Regions from separate parts of the Streptomyces sp. NBC_00669 genome, predicted to be linked through region 3. Evidence: predicted binding sites of a transcription regulator. Region 3 holds the regulator's gene; each other region holds the start of a gene.
The links. The regulator HrcA, encoded in region 3, represses chaperone genes, less so after heat shock. The targets are predictions, from matches to a motif close to TTNGCACTCNGNNNNNCNGAGTGCNAA.

Region 1 (7,167 bases), 2.8 Mb from region 3:
CGCGCCTGCAAGGACAACGGCGTCGACCACCTGATGATCGGCGGGGGAGTGGCCGCCAACTCCCGGCTGCGCGCGCTCGCCCTTCAGCGGTGCGAGGACGCCGGCGTCCTGCTGCGGGTGCCGCGCCCCGGGCTGTGCACGGACAACGGCGCCATGGTCGCCGCGCTCGGCGCCGAGATGGTCGCCCGCGGCCGCTCGGCCTCCACCCTGGACCTGCCGGCCGACTCCTCGCTGCCGGTCACCGAGGTCTCGGTGCCCGGCCACACCCACGACGAGCAGCACCCCCACGACCACGGCCACGCACATCCCCACGACCACGACCATGTGCACGAGTTGAGCAAGGACAACCTGTACGGATGACCGTCACGCTGATGTGGGAGGCGGCCGCGGCCGACGACCGCGGCGCCGAACTCCTGGACTGGGCACGGCGGCAGGAGCTGTCCGGCGCGCCCGAGCGGGTGGAGTACCTGACCGCGCCCGGCGACCGGGTGCTCGTCATCACCTGGTGGGACGCGCCCTACGGCGCCGAGCTGCCCGAACTCCCGGACCCGCCGGCGGAGTTGGTCCGCCGTCAGGTGCACCGCTGGCGGTTCGTGTCGGTCGCGGTCAGACCCTGATCCGGCCGTCCCACGCCACCGGCTCGCCGACCAGCATCGCCGGCGCCCCCGCCATCCGGGTCAGGAACACCGTCGCCTCGTGCGGCCCCCGCGGCCGTACCCGGCGCCTCAACTCCTCGGGTTCCATGGCGAATCCGCGCTTCTTCACGGTCAGCCGCCCCACCTCGCGCTCCCGCAGCAGCGCCTTGAGCCGCTTGAGCCCGAACGGCAGCGCGTCCCGGATCTCGTACGCCGCCGCGTACGGCGTCGGGTGCGGCGCGTCGCCGGTCACGTACGCGATGGTCGGGTCGATCAGCCCGCCGCCCACCTCGTCCGCCACCAGGGCGACCAGGTGCGCGCGGATCACCGCGCCGTCCGGCTCGTACAGGTACCGCCCCACCGGCCGCACCGGCGGGTCCGGCGGCAGGCCGCGCGCGGCGAGGTCCGCCCCGCCCGGCAGCAGCGTGGCGCGTACGGTGCCGGGCGCGGTGCCGAACCACAGCGCCGCCTCCTTCACCTCGCCCCGGTCCGAGACCCACTCCGCCTCCGCGTCCTGGGGCACCGCCTCGTGCGGGATGCCCGGCGCCACCTTCACCGCGGCGTGCGGGACGGTGCGTGCCGCCGCCAGCGCCCAGGACAGCGGCGGGGAGTACGCCTCCGGGTCGAACGTGCGGCCCCGGCCCGAGCGGCGCGCCGGGTCCACGAACACCGCGTCGTACCCGGCGGTGTCCACCTCCGCGACGTCCGCGCAGCGCACCTCGATCCGGTCGGCCAGGCCCAGTCCGTCGGCGTTCGCCCGGGCCACCGCGCAGGTGAGCGGGTCGCGGTCCACCGCCAGCACCTCGATGCCGGCGCGGGCCAGCGCGACCGCGTCGCCGCCGATGCCGCCGCACAGGTCGGCCAGCCGCCGTACGCCCAGCGCGCGGAAGCGCTCCGCCCGGTGCGCGGCGACCGACGCGCGGGTCGCCTGCTCGACGCCGTCGGGCGTGAAGTACATCCGCGCGGCGTCCTCGGCCGCGAACTTCGCCGCGGCGCGCTGCCGCAGCCGGCTCTGCCCGAGGGCGGCGGAGACCAGCGCGATGTCGTGGGTGCGCCGCAGCCGGGTGGCGGCCGCCAGTTCGTCGGCGGGGTCCAGTTCACGCAGCTCGGCGAGCAGGGCCTGCCCCTCGGGGGTGAGCAGCGCGTCGAAGTCCTCGGGATTCACCCGCCCATTGTCCGCGCCCCGGGCGAACCCCCTTGGACGGGGCCGCGGGTACACCCGTATGTGCGGCGCCGCTGGCACTCCGCTTGACCGAGTGCTAAGCGCGTCCTAGTCTCGGTTCTGGCACTCGGCACCGCTGAGTGCCAGAACTCAGCGACGGGCAGGTCCGGCACCCGCGACGACGGGCCTACCAGGTCGCCGACCCAGACAGACACTCCCGTGAGCCCTTTGAAGGGGGAGGTCGGATCGTGACGACCGCCAGCACCAAGGTTGCCATCAAGCCGCTTGAGGACCGCATCGTGGTCCAGCCGCTCGACGCCGAGCAGACCACGGCCTCGGGCCTGGTCATTCCGGACACCGCCAAGGAGAAGCCCCAGGAGGGCGTCGTCCTGGCCGTGGGCCCGGGCCGCTTCGAGGACGGCAACCGGCTGCCGCTCGACGTCGCCGTCGGCGACGTCGTGCTCTACAGCAAGTACGGCGGCACCGAGGTGAAGTACAACGGCGAGGAGTACCTCGTCCTCTCGGCCCGCGACGTTCTCGCGATCATCGAGAAGTAATTTTCCGGCTTCACCACCAGCCGTGATCCCGCCCCGGATTCTCCGCGCCCTCTTCCGGCCGGGGCCGGGGCGGTTTCGTTGACCGTCCTCACTGACTGACGACGACATACGAGTAGACGAGGTAGTTCGCAGGCATGGCCAAGATCCTTAAGTTCGACGAGGACGCCCGTCGCGCCCTTGAGCGCGGTGTCAACAAGCTCGCCGACACCGTGAAGGTGACCATCGGCCCCAAGGGCCGCAACGTCGTGATCGACAAGAAGTTCGGCGCCCCGACCATCACCAACGACGGCGTGACCATCGCCCGCGAGGTGGAGATCGAGGACCCGTACGAGAACCTGGGCGCCCAGCTCGTCAAGGAGGTGGCGACCAAGACCAACGACATCGCGGGTGACGGCACCACCACCGCGACCGTGCTGGCGCAGGCGCTGGTCCGCGAGGGCCTGCGCAACGTCGCCGCCGGCGCCTCCCCCGCCGCGCTGAAGAAGGGCATCGACGCGGCCGTCAAGGCGGTCTCCGACGAGCTGCTCTCCTCCGCCCGCGCGATCGAGGGCAAGGAGGACATCGCCGCCGTCGCCGCCCTGTCCGCGCAGGACAAGCAGGTCGGCGACCTGATCGCCGAGGCGATGGACAAGGTCGGCAAGGACGGTGTCATCACCGTCGAGGAGTCCAACACCTTCGGGCTCGAGCTGGACTTCACCGAGGGCATGGCCTTCGACAAGGGCTACCTGTCGCCGTACTTCGTCACCGACCAGGAGCGGATGGAGGCCGTCCTCGACGACCCGTACATCCTCATCCACCAGGGCAAGATCGGTTCGATCCAGGACCTGCTGCCGCTGCTGGAGAAGGTCATCCAGGCCAACTCCTCCAAGCCGCTGCTGATCATCGCCGAGGACGTCGAGGGCGAGGCGCTCTCCACCCTCGTGGTCAACAAGATCCGCGGCACCTTCAACGCGGTCGCGGTCAAGGCCCCCGGCTTCGGTGACCGCCGCAAGGCCATGCTGGGCGACATCGCCACGCTGACCGGCGCCACCGTCATCGCCGAGGAGGTCGGCCTCAAGCTCGACCAGGCCGGTCTCGACCTGCTGGGCTCCGCCCGCCGGGTCACCGTCACCAAGGACGAGACCACCATCGTCGACGGTGCCGGCGACAAGGCCGAGATCGAGGGCCGGGTCGGCCAGATCAAGGCCGAGATCACCACCACCGACTCCGACTGGGACCGCGAGAAGCTCCAGGAGCGCCTCGCGAAGCTGGCCGGCGGCGTCTGCGTGATCAAGGTCGGCGCGGCCACCGAGGTCGAGCTGAAGGAGAAGAAGCACCGCCTGGAGGACGCGATCTCCGCGACCCGCGCGGCCGTCGAGGAGGGCATCGTCTCCGGCGGTGGCTCCGCGCTCGTGCACGCGGTCAAGGTGCTCGGCGACAACCTGGGCAAGTCCGGCGACGAGGCCACCGGTGTCGCCGTCGTGCGCCGCGCCGCGGTCGAGCCGCTGCGCTGGATCGCCGAGAACGCCGGCCTGGAGGGCTACGTCATCACCTCCAAGGTCGCCGAGCTCGACAAGGGCCACGGCTTCAACGCCGCCACCGGCGAGTACGGCGACCTGGTCAAGGCCGGCGTCATCGACCCGGTGAAGGTCACCCGCTCCGCCCTGGAGAACGCGGCGTCCATCGCCTCCCTGCTGCTCACGACCGAGACCCTGGTCGTCGAGAAGAAGGAAGAGGAGCCGGAGGCCGCTGCCGGCGGTCACGGCCACAGCCACTGACGCACACCCGCGTCCGAGGCCCCTTGAGGCCCCGAGGGCCCGCCACCCCGTTCACGGAGTGGCGGGCCCCGGTCGTTCCCGCGGGCGGGTTCCCGCGGTGGCCTGCCCTCGCCGCGCGGTCAGCCCTTCGGGTCGAACCGGCCGGTCCGGCTGGAGGCCGCGCCGAAGAGGGCCGGCGGCACATGGCGGGCGAGCGAGACCGCCACCTTGTAGCGGGCCGACGGCACGCTGATCGTGCGGCCCCTGGCCAGGTCGCGCAGGGCGGTGGCGACGACCGCGTCCGCGTCGAGCCAGGCCCACGACGGCAGCCGGGAGGCGTCCATGCCGGCCCGGGCGTGGAACTCGGTGCGCACGAACCCCGGGCACAGGGCGAGGAAGCGCACCCCCGAGCCGCGCAGTTCGTGCGACAGCCCTTCGGTGAACCGCACCACCCACGCCTTGCTCGCGCCGTACGTGCCGCGCGGCACGTAGGCCGCGACCGAGGCGACGTTCACCACGAAGCCGCGCCGCCGCTCCCGCATCCCCTCCACCGCGGCCGTGGTCAGCCGCAGCACCGCCTCGCAGTGCACCTTGATCATCCGCACCTCGTCCTCGACGGGCACGTCGAGGAACGTGCCGCCGTGGCCGAACCCGGCGTTGTTCACCAGCACGTCCACCGGCCGGGCGGAGTCGCGCAGCCGCGCCTCGACCGCCTCGATCCCGGTGTCCGTCGCGAGGTCGGCGGCCAGCACCTCCACCTCGACGCCGTGCCGCTCGCGCAGGTCCGCCGCGAACCGGGCGAGCCGGTCGGCGTTCCGGGCGACCAGCACCAGGGCGTGATCGTCGGCGGCGAGCCGGCGGGCGAAGGCCGCGCCGAGGCCCGCGGTCGCCCCGGTCACCAGAGAAGTCGTCATACCGCCACCCTAGAAGGGCCGGGCCGCGCCTGGCGCCCCGCCGCGGTCAGCGGTCCAGCCGCCGCCGGATCTGCGCCCGGTCCGCGGCCGGGAAGGCGGCCAGGTCGACCAGCAGCGGCAGCAGTTCGGGCTCGCTGGTCACCGCGCGGAACGCCACCGCCACGGTCACCTCGTGCGCCGGCCGGTCCACCACGTCCACCGCGTCGCCCGCGCTGACCTCGCCCGGCTCGATCACCCGCAGATACGGTCCCGGCCGCGCGGCCCGCACGAACCGCCGGGTCCACCCGCCCTCCGCCAGCCATCCGGCGAAGGTCGCACACGGGATGCGCGGGCAGGACACCTCCAGCAGCGCGGAGCCGATCCGCCAACGCTCCCCGATCAGCGCCGCGTTGACGTCGATCCCGGCCGTGGTCAGGTTCTCCCCGAAGGAGCCGTTGGGCAGCTCCCGGCCCAACTCCTGCTGCCAGCGGTCCAGATCCTCCCGGGCGTACGCGTACACGGCCTGGTCGTCGCCGCCGTGGTGCTTCACGTCGTACACCCGGTCACCCGCGAGCCCGACCGCGCCGGTTCCCTTCGGACCAGGCGCCGCCACGGCCACCGGACCGGGCACCGGCTGCTTGTCGATGCCGGTCGCGGGCAGCTGCTTCCACTGATTCGGCTGCGGCCGACCGATGTTGACGGTCAGCACCTTCCGGTCCATCGCCCGCCGCCCCTTCGTCAGTCCGCCGCGAGGATGTACGGCGTGGTGACGGCCAGCGCGGCGAAGCCCAGCCGCTCCAGGATCGGCCGGCTCTGGTCCGAGGCGTCCACCTGGAGGTAGCGGCAGCCGCGCGCGGCGGCGATACGGGCGCGGTGCGCGACCAGCGCGCGGTAGACGCCGCGGCCACGCCACTCCTCGACGGTGCCGCCGCCCCACAGGCTCGCGAACTCCGTGCCCGGGTGGAACTCCATCCGGGCGCCGCACACCGGCCGCTCGCCCGCCATCGCCACGGTCATCTCCACGTCGGGACCGCCGACTTCGGCCAGCAGCCGCTCCCTCAGGCGGGCGGATTCCGTGCCGAACGCCTGGTCGTGCACGTCCGCGATCAGGTGCACGCCCGCCGCGTCCGTCACCGGCTCCAGCCGGACCCCCTCCGGCACCGGGGTGTCCGTCGGCAGCGCCGCGATCTCCGCGACCATCAGGGTCTCCGGGGGTTCGGCGACGAACCCCGCGGCGGTCAGCCGCTCGGGGAGGTCCGCGGGCAGGTCGTACGAGTACAGCTTCCACTCGAACTCGCGGCCCTTGCCTTCGGGGGAGCGCAGCCATGTCCGCTGCGCGGCGATCGCCCGGTCCGCCTTCGCGCCCTCCTCCGCGGTGAACCCCGACCACACGACTCCGGCCCACCCGTTCGGGCCGTCGCCCTCGACCAGGCGCACGACCCCCTCCGCCGTCACCGGTCCCGCCCCCCGCCGGATCTGGCCGTCAAACGTCTTCCGCAGCTGCCCCATGTCCATCCCCGCACTCTAGGGGGCCCCTGTCCCCCCGGGCTGCCCCTTTTTCCCCGTCCCGGGACCTCGCGGCCGGTGGGTGGTTGCGCGCGCCGTTCTCCCCTAGAGCTCCGCCTGGGAGGTGCCCCCACGCGCCCCTGAGTAAGTGCGGCTCGCCGCGTGCTCGCCCCGGGGGACCCGGGCACGTCCGCGCAACCGGCCACCGGGAGGTGGCCGGAGCCGACAGCACGAGGCACCCCGGGGGTCAGGGGCCCCTCAGGGAGCAAGGGCGTTCAGGACCCGCTCCACGTCGGCTGACGTGTTGTGGAGGTGGACCGCCAGACGGATGGCGCCGAGGGGCGCGGAGAAACGGATGCCGGCGGCGGAAAGGCGGCTCGGGTAGGAGGAGGGCGCCCCCGGCACCGAGACGATCGCCGAGTCCCCCGGCACCGCGGGATACCCGAGCGCGGCGAACCCTTCGCGCAGGCGCGCCGCGAGCGCGAGGTCGTGGGCGCGGACGGCGTCCACGCCCAGCTCGGCGAGGAGCGAGAGGGACGCGGCGGCACCGACGAACGGCAGATACGCCGGGCGGGAGTCGAAGGCGTGCGCGGCGGCCGCGAACCGCTCGATCGGGCCGTAGCAGTTCGCCCAGCGGTCCGCCGCGGCGTACCACCCGGCGGAGCCGGCGGACAGGGC
Region 2 (7,167 bases), 970 kb from region 3:
GGGGCCGCCTTCTCGGGCTTGTCGGCGATGACCGCCTCGGTGGTGAGGAAGAGCGCGGCGATGGAGGCCGCGTTCTGCAGCGCGGAGCGCGTCACCTTCGCCGGGTCGATGATGCCCTCGGCGACGAGGTCGACGTACTCACCGGTGGCCGCGTTCAGACCGTGGCCGGGGGTGAGGTTGCGCACCTTCTCCACCACGACGCCGCCTTCGAGGCCGGCGTTGACCGCGATCTGCTTCAGCGGGGCCTCGAGGGCGATCTTGACGGCGGCAGCGCCGGTCGCCTCGTCACCCTCCAGCTCCAGCTTCTCGAAGACGGCGGACGCCTGGAGCAGGGCCACGCCACCACCGGCGACGATGCCCTCCTCGACGGCGGCCTTGGCGTTGCGCACCGCGTCCTCGATGCGGTGCTTGCGCTCCTTGAGCTCGACCTCGGTGGCGGCACCGGCCTTGATGACGGCCACGCCGCCGGCCAGCTTCGCCAGGCGCTCCTGGAGCTTCTCGCGGTCGTAGTCCGAGTCGCTGTTCTCGATCTCGGCGCGGATCTGGTTGACCCGGCCGGCCACCTGCTCGGTGTCACCGGCGCCGTCGACGATGGTCGTCTCGTCCTTGGTGATGACGACCTTGCGGGCGCGGCCGAGCAGGTCGAGGCCCGCGTTCTCCAGCTTGAGGCCGACCTCCTCGGAGATGACGGTGCCACCGGTGAGGATGGCGATGTCGCCGAGCATGGCCTTGCGGCGGTCACCGAAGCCCGGGGCCTTGACGGCGACGGACTTGAAGGTGCCGCGGATCTTGTTGACCACCAGGGTGGAGAGGGCCTCGCCCTCGACGTCCTCGGCGATGATCAGCAGCGGCTTGCCGGACTGCATGACCTTCTCCAGCAGCGGAAGCAGGTCCTTCACCGCGGAGATCTTGGAGTTGACGATCAGGATGTAGGGGTCGTCGAGCGACGCCTCCATCCGCTCCAGGTCGGTGGCGAAGTAGGCGGAGATGAAGCCCTTGTCGAAGCGCATGCCCTCGGTGAGCTCGAGCTCGAGCCCGAAGGTCTGCGACTCCTCGACGGTGATGACGCCTTCCTTGCCGACCTTGTCCATGGCCTCGGCGATCAGCTCGCCGATCTGGGTGTCGGCGGCGGAGATGGAGGCGGTGGAGGCGATCTGCTCCTTGGTCTCCACATCCTTCGCCTGCTCCAGCAGCGCGGCGGAGACGGCCTCGACGGCCTTCTCGATCCCGCGCTTGAGGGCCATCGGGTTGGCGCCCGCGGCGACGTTGCGCAGGCCCTCCTTGACCAGGGCCTGGGCCAGGACGGTCGCGGTCGTCGTGCCGTCACCGGCCACGTCGTCGGTCTTCTTCGCGACTTCCTTGACCAGCTCGGCGCCGATCTTCTCGTACGGGTCCTCGAGTTCGATCTCCTTGGCGATGGAGACACCATCGTTGGTGATCGTGGGGGCGCCCCACTTCTTTTCGAGGACCACGTTCCGGCCCTTGGGGCCCAGGGTGACCTTGACGGCGTCGGCGAGCTGGTTCATCCCGCGCTCAAGGCCGCGCCGTGCCTCCTCGTCGAACGCGATGATCTTGGCCATGGTGAAGTGTCCTCCGCGGACTGGGTTGTTTGCGCTCGGGACCGTGTGGTGCCCGCGACGGACGGACCGCCGGCCACCGGTTCCTTCCCGGCACCCGTACGACCCTCACCGACCCGGCCCTGCTGTCACTCTCACAGGGAGAGTGCTAACGCCAATGATTAGCACTCTCCCTGTGCGAGTGCAAGCGGTCCTTGGGTGCCCACCCCCCGTGGGAGGGGTGCCCTGGCGGACGGGCGGCGCCCACTCCCCATGGGCAGGGGCGTCCTTGCGGCGTGGGCCGCACCCACGCGGACCTGCGCGTTCGGCCGCTTGCGGGGCGCGCCGCGCCCGCCGGCCCGGCCCCCGCGGCGAGTTGCCGGGCCACCTGCCCGTGGGCGGTCGCTCGCGCGGTTCTCCCGCCGGCCTCGCCGGAAGGTACCCCCTCCCCAGCGCTTCGCCTGGGAGGCGCCCCCAGCGCCCCCTGGAAGGCGCACGCCTTCCGCGAGGAGCCCCGCGGGCGGGAAAAAAGGGGGAGCCGCACCCCGTGGGGTGCGGCTCCTCCGTGTGAAAGGTCGCGTCGATGGCCGAACGCGCCGTGAAGTCAGCCGGCGAGACGGACCATGTCCGCCTGCGGCCCCTTCTGACCCTGCGAGATCTCGAACTCGACCCGCTGGCCTTCTTCGAGGGTGCGGTACCCGTCCATTTGAATCGCGCTGTAGTGGACGAAGACATCCGCACCACCGTCGACCGCGATGAAGCCGTAGCCCTTCTCCGCGTTGAACCACTTGACGGTGCCCTGAGCCATTCCTAACTCCCCTATTGCTGGCCCTATCGCGGCCCCGCACTTCACGGGCCCGGGTCAGACCTCACCCACCCGTTCGCCCCTTACCGTCGACAGGTGGGGGTCCTGGGGGGCGTGCGCCGGAACGCGTCGACCGCGGCTGAATGTATCTGCACGGATGCCGTCTGCAACAGGTCAATCGGACGAGAATTCTGGGCGCGACCCATCGGAAATAGCCCGAGAAAAAACGATAAGCCAGGGCAACCCGGGCCGGACATAAAGGGCGAAAGGGAGAATTCGTTCGTGAATTTGGCGATAAATCGCCGCAGCCGGCTCGACCGGGTGTCCGCGCTGCGAGATTGCCTCCGGCAACTGTACAACTTTTCAACTACCGCCCTGCGACGCGGATGCCCCGTCCACCCGAAGGGGTGAACGGGGCACAAACCGCCAGAACCCGCACTGGCGGACCAACTCCCGCTGGGCGACGGCCGGTTCGGTCGCCGAGACGAAGTCCGTCCGCGAGGTTCAGCCGCCGGCTACCGCGGGAATGATCGAGACGCTCGCGCCATCCGGCACGGCCGTCTCCAGCCCTTGGGAAAACCGCACGTCGTCGTCGTTGACATACACGTTCACAAAGCGCCGCAGCTTTCCTGCGTCATCCAGCACGCGCGCCGAAATGCCCTTGTGATCGCGCTCGAGCGAGCCGATCACCTCGGCGAGGGTCGAACCCTCGGCGGGCACCTCGGCCTGGCCGCCGGTGTAGGTGCGGAGAATGGTGGGGATACGTACGGAAGCACTCATGCGAGGCCAGCCTCTCGGAATGCGGCAAGGGTCGGGCGAATGGTCGCGGTCGGTCCGGTGGTCGGCGCCACCGCGTCCAGGGTCTTCAGTCCGTCGCCGGTGTTGAGCACGACGGTCTCGGCGGCCGGGTCGAGCTGCCCGGACTCGATCAGCTTCTTCAGCACGCCGACGGTCACACCGCCCGCGGTCTCGGCGAAGATGCCCTCGGTCCGCGCGAGCAACTTGATCGCGTCCACGATCTGCTCGTCGTTCACGTCCTCCACGGCCCCGCCGGTGCGCCGGGCGATGTCCAGGACGTACGGGCCGTCCGCCGGGTTGCCGATCGCCAGCGACTTGGCGATGGTGTCCGGCTTCACCGGCCGCACGACGTCGTGCCCGGCCTTGAAGGCCGCCGACACCGGGGAGCACCCCTCGGCCTGGGCGCCGTAGATCTTGTAGGGCTTCTCCTCGACCAGGCCGAGCGCGATCAGCTCCTTGAGGCCCTTGTCGATCTTGGTGAGCTGCGAGCCGGACGCGATCGGGATGACCAGGTTGTCCGGCAGCCGCCAGCCGAGCTGCTCGGCGATCTCGTAGGCGAGCGTCTTGGAGCCCTCGCCGTAGTACGGCCGCAGGTTGACGTTGACGAAGCCCCAGCCCTCGCCGATCGGGTCGCCGATCAGCTCGGAGCAGAAGCGGTTCACGTCGTCGTAGGAGCCCTCGATGCCGACCAGTTCGCCGCCGTAGACCGCGGCCATCACGACCTTGCCGGCCTCCAGGTCGTGCGGGATGAACACGCAGGAGCGGAAGCCCGCCCGGGCGGCCGCGGCGCCGACCGCGCCGGCCAGGTTGCCGGTGGAGGAGCAGGACAGCGTGGTGAGGCCGAAGGTGCGGGCGGCCTCCAGCGCGATCGCGACCACCCGGTCCTTGAAGGAGTGGGTGGGGTTGCCGGAGTCGTCCTTGACGTGCAGGCCGCCGGTGATGCCCAGTTCTCGGGCGAGGTTGTCGGCCTTGACGAGCTTGGTCCAGCCGGGGTTGAGGTTCGGCTTGGTAGCGACGTCGACCGGCACCGGCAGCAGCGGGGCGTACCGCCAGATGTTGGTCGGCCCGGCCTCGATCCGCGCGCGCAGCGCCTCGGGGTCGCCGGTCGGCAGGTCGTAGGCCACTTCGAGCGGCCCGAAACACTCCAGGCAGGCGAAGACCGGGCTCAGCGGGTAGCGGGTGCCGCACTCCCGGCAGGACAGCGCGGCGGCCGGTCCGAACGGTGCGGGTGCTCCGGCGTCCTGGGCACCCTGGGCGCCGAGGGCGGAGTCGGTGGTGGTGGTACTTGCGACGGTTTGCGCAGCCATGACAGGCGAGGCCCTTTCTCCTCATCTTCCTCGCACGCGGGCGCGTCACGAGACGGAATTGGCACCTTCCCCACCGTGCTTGACCTCGCGGTCGGCGGGAGGGTTGCCGGGGCTTCTACGGGCCGTTCCCTCTGCCCCTCTGGATGAGCGGTATGGCGACCGGGCGGTACGGACCGCACCCGTCGCGTTTGTCACGCGCCACGCCCCCGGCATGCGGTGGCGTCACGCGTTGTTCAAGACTGTAACCGACACGGGCGGCGGTTGAGATAGTCGTCCGCACCGCGAGATGGATCACACGCCGGGCATCAGGGCGTGTCCGAGGGAGAGGACTCACGTGCTCGACGAGGTGGAGCACTGGCTGCGCGGGAGGTCGTGGTCGGCCGCCGACCGGCCGCTTGACCTGCTGCTCGCCGCCAAACGCGCGGCCGGCAGCCAGGGCACGGTCAGCGTGGTGCTGCCGGCGCTGGACGAGGAGGCCACCGTCGGTGCCATCGTGGCCGCGATCCGCCGGGACCTGATGTCCGCGCAAGTGCCGCTGGTGGACGAGCTGGTCGTCGTCGACTCCGGCTCGACCGACCGTACGGCCGAGGTCGCCGCCGCGGCGGGCGCCCGCGTGGTCGACCGGGACGCGATCCTGCCGCGGCTGCCGGCCGTGCCCGGCAAGGGCGAGGTGCTGTGGCGGTCGCTGCTGGTGACCAGCGGCGAGATCGTCTGCTTCGTCGACGCGGACCTGCGCGGGTTCGACGCCCGCTTCGTCTCCGGGATCGTCGGGCCGCTGCTCACCGAGCCCGCCGTGCAGCTGGTCAAGGCGATGTACGACCGCCCGCTGGAGACCGGCGGGACCGTGGTGCCCGCGGGCGGCGGCCGCGTCACCGAACTCGTCGCCCGCCCCCTGCTCAACCTGCACTGGCCGCAGCTGGCCGGCTTCGTCCAGCCGCTCGGCGGGGAGTACGCGGCCCGCCGCTCGCTGCTCGAACGGCTCCCGTTCCCGGTCGGGTACGGCGTCGAACTCGGCATGCTCATCGATGCGTTGGGCCTGGTCGGGCTGGACGCGCTCGGGCAGGTCGACGTCGGGGTGCGCCATCACCGGCACCAGGACGGCCAGGCGCTCGGGCGGATGGCGGCGGCGATCTACCGGACCGCGCAGGTCCGGCTCGCCCGGGGGCAACTGGTACGGCCGCGGCTCACGCAGTTCGGCCGCTCCGGCGCCGCCTTCGTCCCCAGCACCCACCCGGTCGACACGGAGGAGCGGCCCCCCATGAGCGTCCTGCCGGAATACCTCGCCCGCCGGGCGGCGTAGCGCGGCGTCGCGACGGGCGAAGGGCACCGAATACACGTTTGAGCTGCACGGTAAATGGCTAGGCTCGCGGCATGGAGGGATCTTCGCAGGGTGCCCGGATTCTGGTCGCGTCGAACCGCGGCCCGGTGTCGTACACCGTGGCACCCGACGGCACCCTGGGGAGCCGTCGCGGTGGTGGCGGCGTCGTCTCGGGGCTGAGCGCGATCGGCCCGGACGCGGGCGCCGTGTGGGTGTGCGCGGCGCTCTCGGAGGGTGACCGGGAGGCGGTGCGGCGCGGCGTCGCCGAGCCCGGGGTGCGGATGATCGCGGTGCCGCCGGAGGTGTTCCACTCGGCGTACAACGACATCGCGAACTCGGTGCTGTGGTTCGTGCACCACCTGCTCTACCAGACCCCGTTCGAGCCGGTCTTCGACGAGGAGTTCCGCGGCCAGTGGGCCGCCTACGAGGCGTACAACGAGGCGTTCGCCGACGCGCTCGCCCAGGAGGCCGCCGAGGGCGCCGCCGTCCTCGTGCAGGACTACCACCTCGCGCTGGTGCCCGCGCTGCTCCGCGAGCGCCGCCCCGACCTGCGGATCGGCCACTTCTCGCACACGCCGTGGGCCCCGCCGGACTACTTCCGCCTGCTGCCCGACGACGTGGCCGCGCGCCTGCTCGAAGGCATCCTCGGTGCCAACCGGGCCGCGTTCCTCACCCGCCGCTGGGCCGCTGCGTTCGCCGCGTGCTGCGCCGACGTGCTGGGCGCCGAGGTGTCCGCCGACGGCGACGCGGTCACGTACCGCGGCCGGACCACCCGGCTGGGCGTGCACGGACTGGGCGCCGACGGGGAGTTCCTGCGCGAGCGCTCGCAGCGGCCCGACGTCGGCGAGCGGATGGCGGCGCTGCGCGCGGAGGCCGGGCCGGGGCGGCGGCTGATCGTCCGGGTGGACCGCACCGAGCTGTCGAAGAACATCGTGCGCGGCCTGCACGCCTACCGGCAGCTCCTCACCGAGCACCCGGGTTGGCGCGAGCGCGTGGTGCACGTCGCCTTCGCCTACCCGTCGCGGCAGGACCTGGCGATCTACCGGGAGTACACCGCGGAGGTCTCCCGGGTGGCCACCGCGATCAACGACGACTTCGGCACCGACGGGTGGACGCCGGTCATCCTCAAGGTCGACGACGACTTCGCCCGCTCGCTCGCGGCCTACCGCCTCGCCGACGTGGCGCTCGTCAACCCGATCCGCGACGGCATGAACCTCGTCGCCAAGGAGGTCCCGGTCGTCTCCGACCAGGGGGTCGCGCTCGTGCTGTCCCGCGAGGCGGGCGCCTTCGAGGAGTTGGGGGACGACGCCTTCACCGTCAACCCCTACGACATCCGCGCGACCGCCGTCGCCCTCAACCTCGCGCTCACCCTCCCCGAGGCCG
Region 3 (7,167 bases):
GGAACTGCGCGGCAAGCCACCCACCGAGGGGTGGTCCCGGGGCCGACAGGACGGGGCAGCCTAGGGGGTCAGGGCATCCCGCAACCCGCGGACGAAGCGGGCGTCGACCACCGCGCCGTGCCCGGGGACGTAGCGGGCCGTCTCGCCCCCGAGGGCGAGGAGGGCGTCGAGGGTGGCCGGCCACTCCGCCGGGAGGGCGTCGGGGCCGGCCTGGGGCTCCCCGGACTCCTCGACGAGGTCCCCGCAGAAGACCACCGTGGGATCGCTGGCCGTGGCGCCGGGCACGTGCACGACGAGGTCATGGCCGGTGTGCCCGCGGCCGGGGTGGACCAGCAGCACCGGGCGGTCGCCGAGGTCGAGGGCGAGCCGGTCGTCGACCAGGTGCGTCGGGCGGCGCAGCGCGGCGGCCGCGTCGGCCGCCTCCGCGGGGTCGGTGCCGTGCGCCACCGCGTCGGCGCGCAGGACGTTGCCCTCGCGCCGCAGCAGACCGTCGAGCGCGCGCTGCCCGTACACCTCGGCGTCCGGGAAGGCCGCGGTGCCGAAGACGTGGTCGAAGTGCCCGTGGGTGAGCACCACGTGGGTGACCGGGCGGCCGGTCAGCGCCTCGGCCTGGGCGCGCAGCTCCGCCCCCTCGCGCAGCGTGGACCCGGTGTCGACCAGCAGCACCCCGTCCGCGCCGACCACCAGCCCGATGGTCACGTCGAGGTGCGGCAGCCGCCGCCTGGCGACTCCCGGCGCGAGGTGCTCCCACACCGACCCGCTGTCCGCATCGCTCACGACTCGACGCTATCGCCATGCCCGCCGCGCCGCGCGCCGCACCCCCGGGACCCGCCCCGGTCGCGCGCGGTACGGTACCCACCCCGTGCGGCACCGTACGTACCGCGCGTATCGCCCGTACCGCCCGCCGCGCGAGACCGTATCCCCGGCGCTCTTGCCGTGCCCTTGCCGCCGCGCCGTACACTGACTGCGGGAGCGCTGGCACTCGAAACGGAGGAGTGCCAGGCCGCAGGGCCGGGACGCCGGGTTGGAGGTGCGCGATGTTGAGCGAACGCAGGCTGGAAGTGCTGCGTGCCATCGTTCAGGACTACGTCGGCACCGAGGAGCCGGTCGGTTCCAAGGCGCTCACCGAGCGGCACTCGCTGGGGGTGTCCCCGGCCACCGTGCGCAACGACATGGCGGTCCTGGAGGACGAGGGGTACATCGCGCAGCCCCACACCAGCGCCGGCCGTATCCCCACCGACAAGGGCTACCGGCTCTTCGTCGACAAGCTCGCCGGCGTCAAGCCGCTGTCGGGCGCGGAGCGGCGCGCCATCCAGAACTTCCTCGAAGGCGCCGTCGACCTCGACGACGTGGTGGCCCGCACCGTGCGGCTGCTCGCGCAGCTCACCCGGCAGGTCGCCGTCGTGCAGTACCCGTCGCTGACCCGCTCGTCGGTGCGCCACGTGGAACTGCTCTCGCTCGCGCCGGCCCGGGTGATGCTCGTGCTGATCACCGACACCGGCCGGGTCGAGCAGCGGATCATCGACTGCCCGGGGCCGGTCGGCGAGACGGTCCTCGCGGACCTGCGCGCCCGGCTCAACAGCCGTGTCACCGGCTGCCGTTTCCCCGAGGTGCCGCCGCTGGTGCAGGACCTGGCGGACAGCTTCGACCCCGACGACCGCCCGTCGGTCGCCACGGTGCTCGCCACCCTCCTCGAAACCCTCGTCGAGGAGAAGGAGGAGCGGATCATGCTGGGCGGCGCGGCCAACCTGACCCGGTTCCACCACGACTTCCCGCTCACGATCCGGCCGGTGCTCGAAGCGCTCGAGGAGCAGATGGTGCTCCTCAAACTCCTCGGAGAGACCGCCGACGGCACCATGACGGTCCGGATCGGGCATGAGAATTTTCACGAGGGCCTCAATTCCACCTCCGTGGTGGCGGTCGGCTACGGTTCGGGCGACGAGGCAGTCGCCAAGCTAGGCGTGGTCGGACCGACCCGCATGGACTACCCCGGAACGATGGGAGCGGTACGCGCAGTGGCACGTTACGTCGGACAGATCCTGGCGGAGTCGTAGGTGGCCACGGACTACTACGCCGTACTCGGCGTACGCCGCGACGCGGGCCCGGACGAGATCAAGAAGGCCTTCCGCCGCCTCGCCCGCGAACTGCACCCGGACGTCAATCCGGACCCGAAGACGCAGGAGCGGTTCAAGGAGATCAACGCGGCCTACGAGGTCCTCTCCGACCCGCAGAAGAAGCAGGTCTACGACCTCGGCGGCGACCCGCTGTCCGCCGCGGGCGGGGGCGGCGGCGCGGGCGGCTTCGGCGCGGGCTTCGGCAACTTCAGCGACATCATGGACGCCTTCTTCGGGCAGTCCTCGCAGCGCGGCCCGCGCTCGCGCACCCGGCGCGGCCAGGACGCGATGATCCGGCTGGAGATCGAGCTGGACGAGGCCGCGTTCGGCACCACCAAGGACATCCAGGTGGACACCGCGGTCACCTGCGGCACCTGCAACGGGGAGGGCGCCGCGCCCGGCACCTCCGCGCAGACCTGCGACATGTGCCGCGGTCGCGGCGAGGTCTCGCAGGTCACCCGCTCCTTCCTCGGCCAGGTCATGACCTCGCGGCCGTGCCCGCAGTGCCAGGGCTTCGGCACCGTGGTGCCCACCCCGTGCCCGGAGTGCGCGGGTGACGGCCGGGTGCGCTCCCGGCGGACCCTGACGGTGAAGATCCCGGCCGGCGTCGACAACGGCACCCGCATCCAGCTCGCCGGCGAGGGCGAGGTCGGCCCCGGCGGCGGCCCGGCCGGCGACCTGTACGTGGAGATCCGCGAGCTGCCGCACGCGGTCTTCCAGCGCCGCGGTGACGACCTGCACTGCACCGTCACCATCCCGATGACCGCGGCCGCGCTCGGCACCAAGTGCCCGCTGGAGACGCTGGACGGCCTGGAGGAGGTCGACGTGCGGCCCGGCACCCAGTCCGGCCAGTCGATCCCGCTGCACCAGCGCGGCATCACCCACCTGCGCGGCGGCGGGCGCGGCGACCTCATCGTGCACGTCGAGGTGGTCACCCCGCACAAGCTCGACGCCGACCAGGAGGACCTGCTGCGGCGGCTGGCGAAGCTGCGTGGCGAGGAGCGGCCCACCGGGCAGTTCGCGCCCGGCCAGCAGGGGCTGTTCTCCCGGCTGAAGGACGCCTTCAACGGGCGGTGAGGACGCCGTTCGCGGGGCGGGCCCGCCGTTGGCGGTCTCCCGCCCCGGCCACCCCGCGGCACCTGGCGCGGCACCCTACGTGACACGATGACCACATGCCCGCGTTGACCGATCTTTCCTCCTATTCGGCGTACCCGATCGTGCAGGCCCCGATGGCCGGCGGCGCGTCCAACCCGCGGCTGGCGGCCGCGGTGGCGGGCGCCGGCGGCCTCGGCTTCCTCGCCGCCGGGTACAAGACGTCCGAGGCGATGTACCAGGAGATCCGGCAACTGCGGGACGCCACGTCGCAACCCTTCGGGGTGAACTTGTTCATGCCGCAGCCCGGCACCGTCGATCCGTCCGCGGTCGAGGTCTACGCCGAGCAGCTCGCCGGCGAGGCCGCCTGGTACGGCACGGCGCTCGGCGACCCGGAGGCGGGCTCCGACGACGGGTACGACGCCAAGGTGGCGATCCTGCTGGAGGACCCGGTGCCGATGGTGAGCTTCACCTTCGGCTGCCCCGACCGGACCGTGCTGGACGCGTTCGCGAAGGCCGGCACCTACACCGTCGTCACCGTCACCACGCCCGCGGAGGCGCTGGCCGCCCAGTGGGCCGGGGCCGACGCGCTGTGCGTGCAGGGCGTCGAGGCCGGCGGCCACCAGGGCACCCACCGCGACGACCCCCAACTCGACGGCACCGGCTTCGGGTTGCTGTCGCTGATCACGCAGGTCCGCGAGGCGGTGCAACTGCCGATGATCGCCGCCGGCGGGCTGATGCGCGGCGAGCAGGTCGCCGCCGTGCTCGCCGCGGGCGCCGCCGCGGCCGCGCTCGGCACCGCGTTCCTGGTCTGCCCGGAGTCCGGCGCGTCCGCCCTGCACAAGCGGGCGGTCACCGACCCGGTGTACGCCCGTACCGAGTTGACCCGCGCGTTCACCGGCCGCCCGGCCCGCGGCCTGCTCAACCGCTTCGTCCGCGAGCACGGCCGCTACGCCCCGGCCGGCTACCCGCAAGTGCACCACCTGACCCAACCCGTTCGCCGGGCCGCCGCCGACCTCGGCGACCCGCAGGCGATGGCGCTGTGGGCCGGGCAGGGCCACCGGCTGGCCCGGGAGCTGTCGGCGGGCGCGCTCGTGGAGACCCTGGTCGCCGAACTCCACGCCGCTCAGGGGACCCACGCATGACCGCCCCTGTCTTCCTGGTCGGCCCCGACGCGCTCGACGGCTCCCCGGCGACGGTACGGCTCGACGGCGCGGAGGGCCGGCACGCGGTGTCGGTGCGGCGGCTCCAGGTCGGGGAGGAGATCGTGCTGACCGACGGGACCGGGCGCGGGGCCAGCGGCGTGGTCGCCGCGGTCACCGGCAAGGACGTCCTCGACGTCGAGGTGCGCGAGCCGCGCGCCGAGCCGGCGCCGGCCGTGTCGGTCACCGTCGTCCAGGCGCTGCCCAAGGGCGACCGGGGCGAACTCGCCGTGGAGACCATGACCGAGGCCGGGGTAGACGCGCTGGTGCCGTGGGCGGCGGCCCGCTGCGTGACGCAGTGGCGCGGCGAGCGCGGCGCGAAGTCCCTGGCGAAGTGGCGCTCCACCGCCCGGGAGGCCGCCAAGCAGGCCCGGCGGCTGCGGTTCCCCTCGGTCGCCGAGCAGGTGACGACACGTCAGCTCTGCGCGCTGCTCGCCGCCGCCGACTTCGCCGCGGTGCTCCACGAGGAGGGCTCCGCCCCGCTGGCCGGCGCCCGGCTCCCCACCACCGGTTCCGTGGTGCTGGTGGTCGGCCCCGAGGGCGGCGTCGCCCCGGAGGAGCTGGCCCTGTTCGCGGACGCCGGCGCGGCCGCCTACCGGCTGGGCCCCACGGTGCTGCGCACCTCGACGGCGGGAGTGGCGGCCGTGTCGCTGCTGATGGCCCGAACGGGCCGCTGGTCGTAGGGCGCCCCGCGCCCCCGGGTGGGTGACCCTCTTCTCGCGGAGGGAGCCGCACTCGCTCAGGGGCGCGTGGGGCCCTCCCCCTCGCTGCGCCGGGGGCACCCCCACCCAGGCGAAGCTCGGGGGGAGAGAGCTGCGCGAGCAACCCCACCACCGGGCAGGGTGCCCCTCGACCGGGGTCCAGGGGCACCCTGGGGGTCAGGGCACCCTAGCCCTGCTTCCAGACCTGGTTGGCCGCGCCGGTGCAGTCCCAGATCTGCACCTGGGTCCCGGGAGTGGTGGACTCGTCGGTGTCGTCCAGGCACCTCCCCGAACTCGGGTTGAGCAGCGCCCCGTCGGCCTGCGGCTGCCAGACCTGCGCACCGGTCCCGTTGCAGGTGTAGAGCTGCACCTTCGTGCCGTTGGCGGTGCCCGCCGACGTGATGTCCAGGCACTTGCCGAGCGCCCGCACCGTGTTGTCGCTGCCGACCGTCCACTGCTGGGCGGCGGTGCCGTTGCAGGTGTAGACGTCGACCTTCGTGCCGTCGGCGGAGTTCGCGGCGTTCACGTCCAGGCACAGGCCCTGGTAGCCGACGAGCTGACCGGCCAGCGCCGCGTCCGCGGGCACCACCGTCCACAGGAAGGTGGTCGAGGCGCTCGCGCCCGCGCCGTCGTGGGCGGTGACGGTCACCGTGCTGGTGCCGGCCTTGGTCGGGGTACCGGTGATCGCGCCCGAGGACGAGATCGCGGTACCCGCCGGCAGCCCGGTGGCGGTGAAGGACGGGGTCTGGCCGGCGGTGGTGTCGTGCGCGGCGACCTGCACGGACACCGCGGCGCCGGTGAGGCCCTCCTGCGCGCCCGGCGCGGTGACGGTCAGCGGCGTGCCGAGCTGCGCCGACGTGACGCCCAGGGTGCCGGTCAGCGGCAGGTTGCCGTCCGAGTCGCCGACCGAGATGCCGTAGGAGCCGGTCGCGGTGGTCCAGGCGCCGGACGAGGTGTCGTAGCTGCGCAGGTTCTGCTGGCTGACGGGGAAGCTGACGGTCTGGCTGGCGCCGGGCTGGAGGTCCACCCGGGCGAAGCCCTCCAGCTGCCGGGGCGGTTCGCCGTTGCCGGCCGGCCGGCTGACGTAGAGCTGGGCGACGTCGGCGCCGGCCCGCGCGCCGGTGTTGGTGACGGTCGCGGTCACGGTGGCCGCGCCGCCCGCCGCCAGGGCGCCCACGTGCAGGTCGCTGAAGGAGAAGCTGGTGTACGACAGGCCGTAGCCGAACGGGAAGAGCGGCGTGAGGTTGTTGGCGTCGTAGTAGCGGTAGCCGACGTCGACGCCCTCGGAGTACTGCACCTGCCCGCCGGTGCCGGGCCACTGCGCGGTGGTGTGCGCGGGGACCTGGGACAGCGAGGTGGGGAAGGTCACCGGGAGGTGGCCGGAGGGGTTGGTGTCGCCGAAGAGCAGCGAGGCGATCGCGGTGCCGTCGTTCTGGCCCGGGTACCACGCCTCCATGACGCCCTTCACGGAGTTCAGCCAGGGCATCGTCACGGCGGAGCCGGTGTTGAGCACCACCACCGTGTTCGGGTTGGCGGCGGCCACCGCCGAGATCAGGTTGTTCTCCGAGGCCGGCAGGTCGATGCCGCCCAGGTCGCTGCCCTCGGACTCGAAGTCACTGGCGAAGACCACCGCGACCGACGAGGCCGCGGCGAGCGAGGCGGCCGAGCCGGTGTCGGAGCCGCTGTCGTACTTGACGCTGACGCCGCCGCCGGCCCGGGCGGTGATGCCCTGCAACGGGGTGACGGTGCCGCTGGAGTTGACCGCCGCGCTGCCGCCGCCGGCGGTCTGCGGGCTGGTGGAGGCGTCCGCGCCGATGACCGCGATCGAGGAGGTGCCCGAGCCGAACGGCAGGACGCCGCCGCTGTCCTTCAGCAGGACGGTGCCCTCGGCGGAGAGCTGGGTCGCCGCGGTCTTGTTCGCGGTGCTGGTGGCGACCGCGCCCGGCGAGCCGGACGGCGCCTTGTCGAACTGGCCGAACGCGAACATCTCGGTGAGGATGCGGGTGGCCATCGTGTCGAGCGTGGCCTGGCTGACCGCCCCGGAGCCGACCGCGTTGC

Region 1: a site for HrcA is predicted at 1,872-1,898, ahead of groES (co-chaperone GroES). Genes of this name have one in related genera too.
Region 2: a site for HrcA is predicted at 1,703-1,729, ahead of groL (chaperonin GroEL). Genes of this name have one in related genera too.

What each region holds. Positions count from the first base shown of each region.
Region 1 covers NZ_CP109018.1:3,644,513-3,651,679, reverse strand. Annotated here, with positions in the region: gene tsaD (tRNA (adenosine(37)-N6)-threonylcarbamoyltransferase complex transferase subunit TsaD) at 1-360, shown strand, start outside; gene OG896_RS14800 (hypothetical protein) at 357-617, shown strand; gene OG896_RS14795 (class I SAM-dependent methyltransferase) at 607-1,800, opposite strand; gene groES (co-chaperone GroES) at 2,046-2,354, shown strand; gene groL (chaperonin GroEL) at 2,489-4,111, shown strand; gene OG896_RS14780 (SDR family NAD(P)-dependent oxidoreductase) at 4,231-5,004, opposite strand; gene OG896_RS14775 (MOSC domain-containing protein) at 5,051-5,704, opposite strand; gene OG896_RS14770 (GNAT family N-acetyltransferase) at 5,722-6,498, opposite strand; gene OG896_RS14765 (aminotransferase class V-fold PLP-dependent enzyme) at 6,748-7,167, opposite strand, start outside.
Region 2 covers NZ_CP109018.1:5,456,515-5,463,681, reverse strand. Annotated here, with positions in the region: gene groL (chaperonin GroEL) at 1-1,580, opposite strand, end outside; gene OG896_RS22890 (cold-shock protein) at 2,161-2,364, opposite strand; gene OG896_RS22885 (MoaD/ThiS family protein) at 2,866-3,141, opposite strand; gene thrC (threonine synthase) at 3,138-4,466, opposite strand; SAM riboswitch class I at 4,485-4,616, opposite strand; gene OG896_RS22875 (glucosyl-3-phosphoglycerate synthase) at 4,801-5,766, shown strand; gene OG896_RS22870 (alpha,alpha-trehalose-phosphate synthase (UDP-forming)) at 5,838-7,167, shown strand, end outside.
Region 3 covers NZ_CP109018.1:6,427,776-6,434,942, forward strand. Annotated here, with positions in the region: gene OG896_RS27160 (MBL fold metallo-hydrolase) at 61-777, opposite strand; gene hrcA (heat-inducible transcriptional repressor HrcA) at 1,038-2,054, shown strand; gene dnaJ (molecular chaperone DnaJ) at 2,055-3,191, shown strand; gene OG896_RS27175 (nitronate monooxygenase) at 3,287-4,351, shown strand; gene OG896_RS27180 (16S rRNA (uracil(1498)-N(3))-methyltransferase) at 4,348-5,091, shown strand; gene OG896_RS27185 (glycoside hydrolase family 3 C-terminal domain-containing protein) at 5,297-7,167, opposite strand, start outside.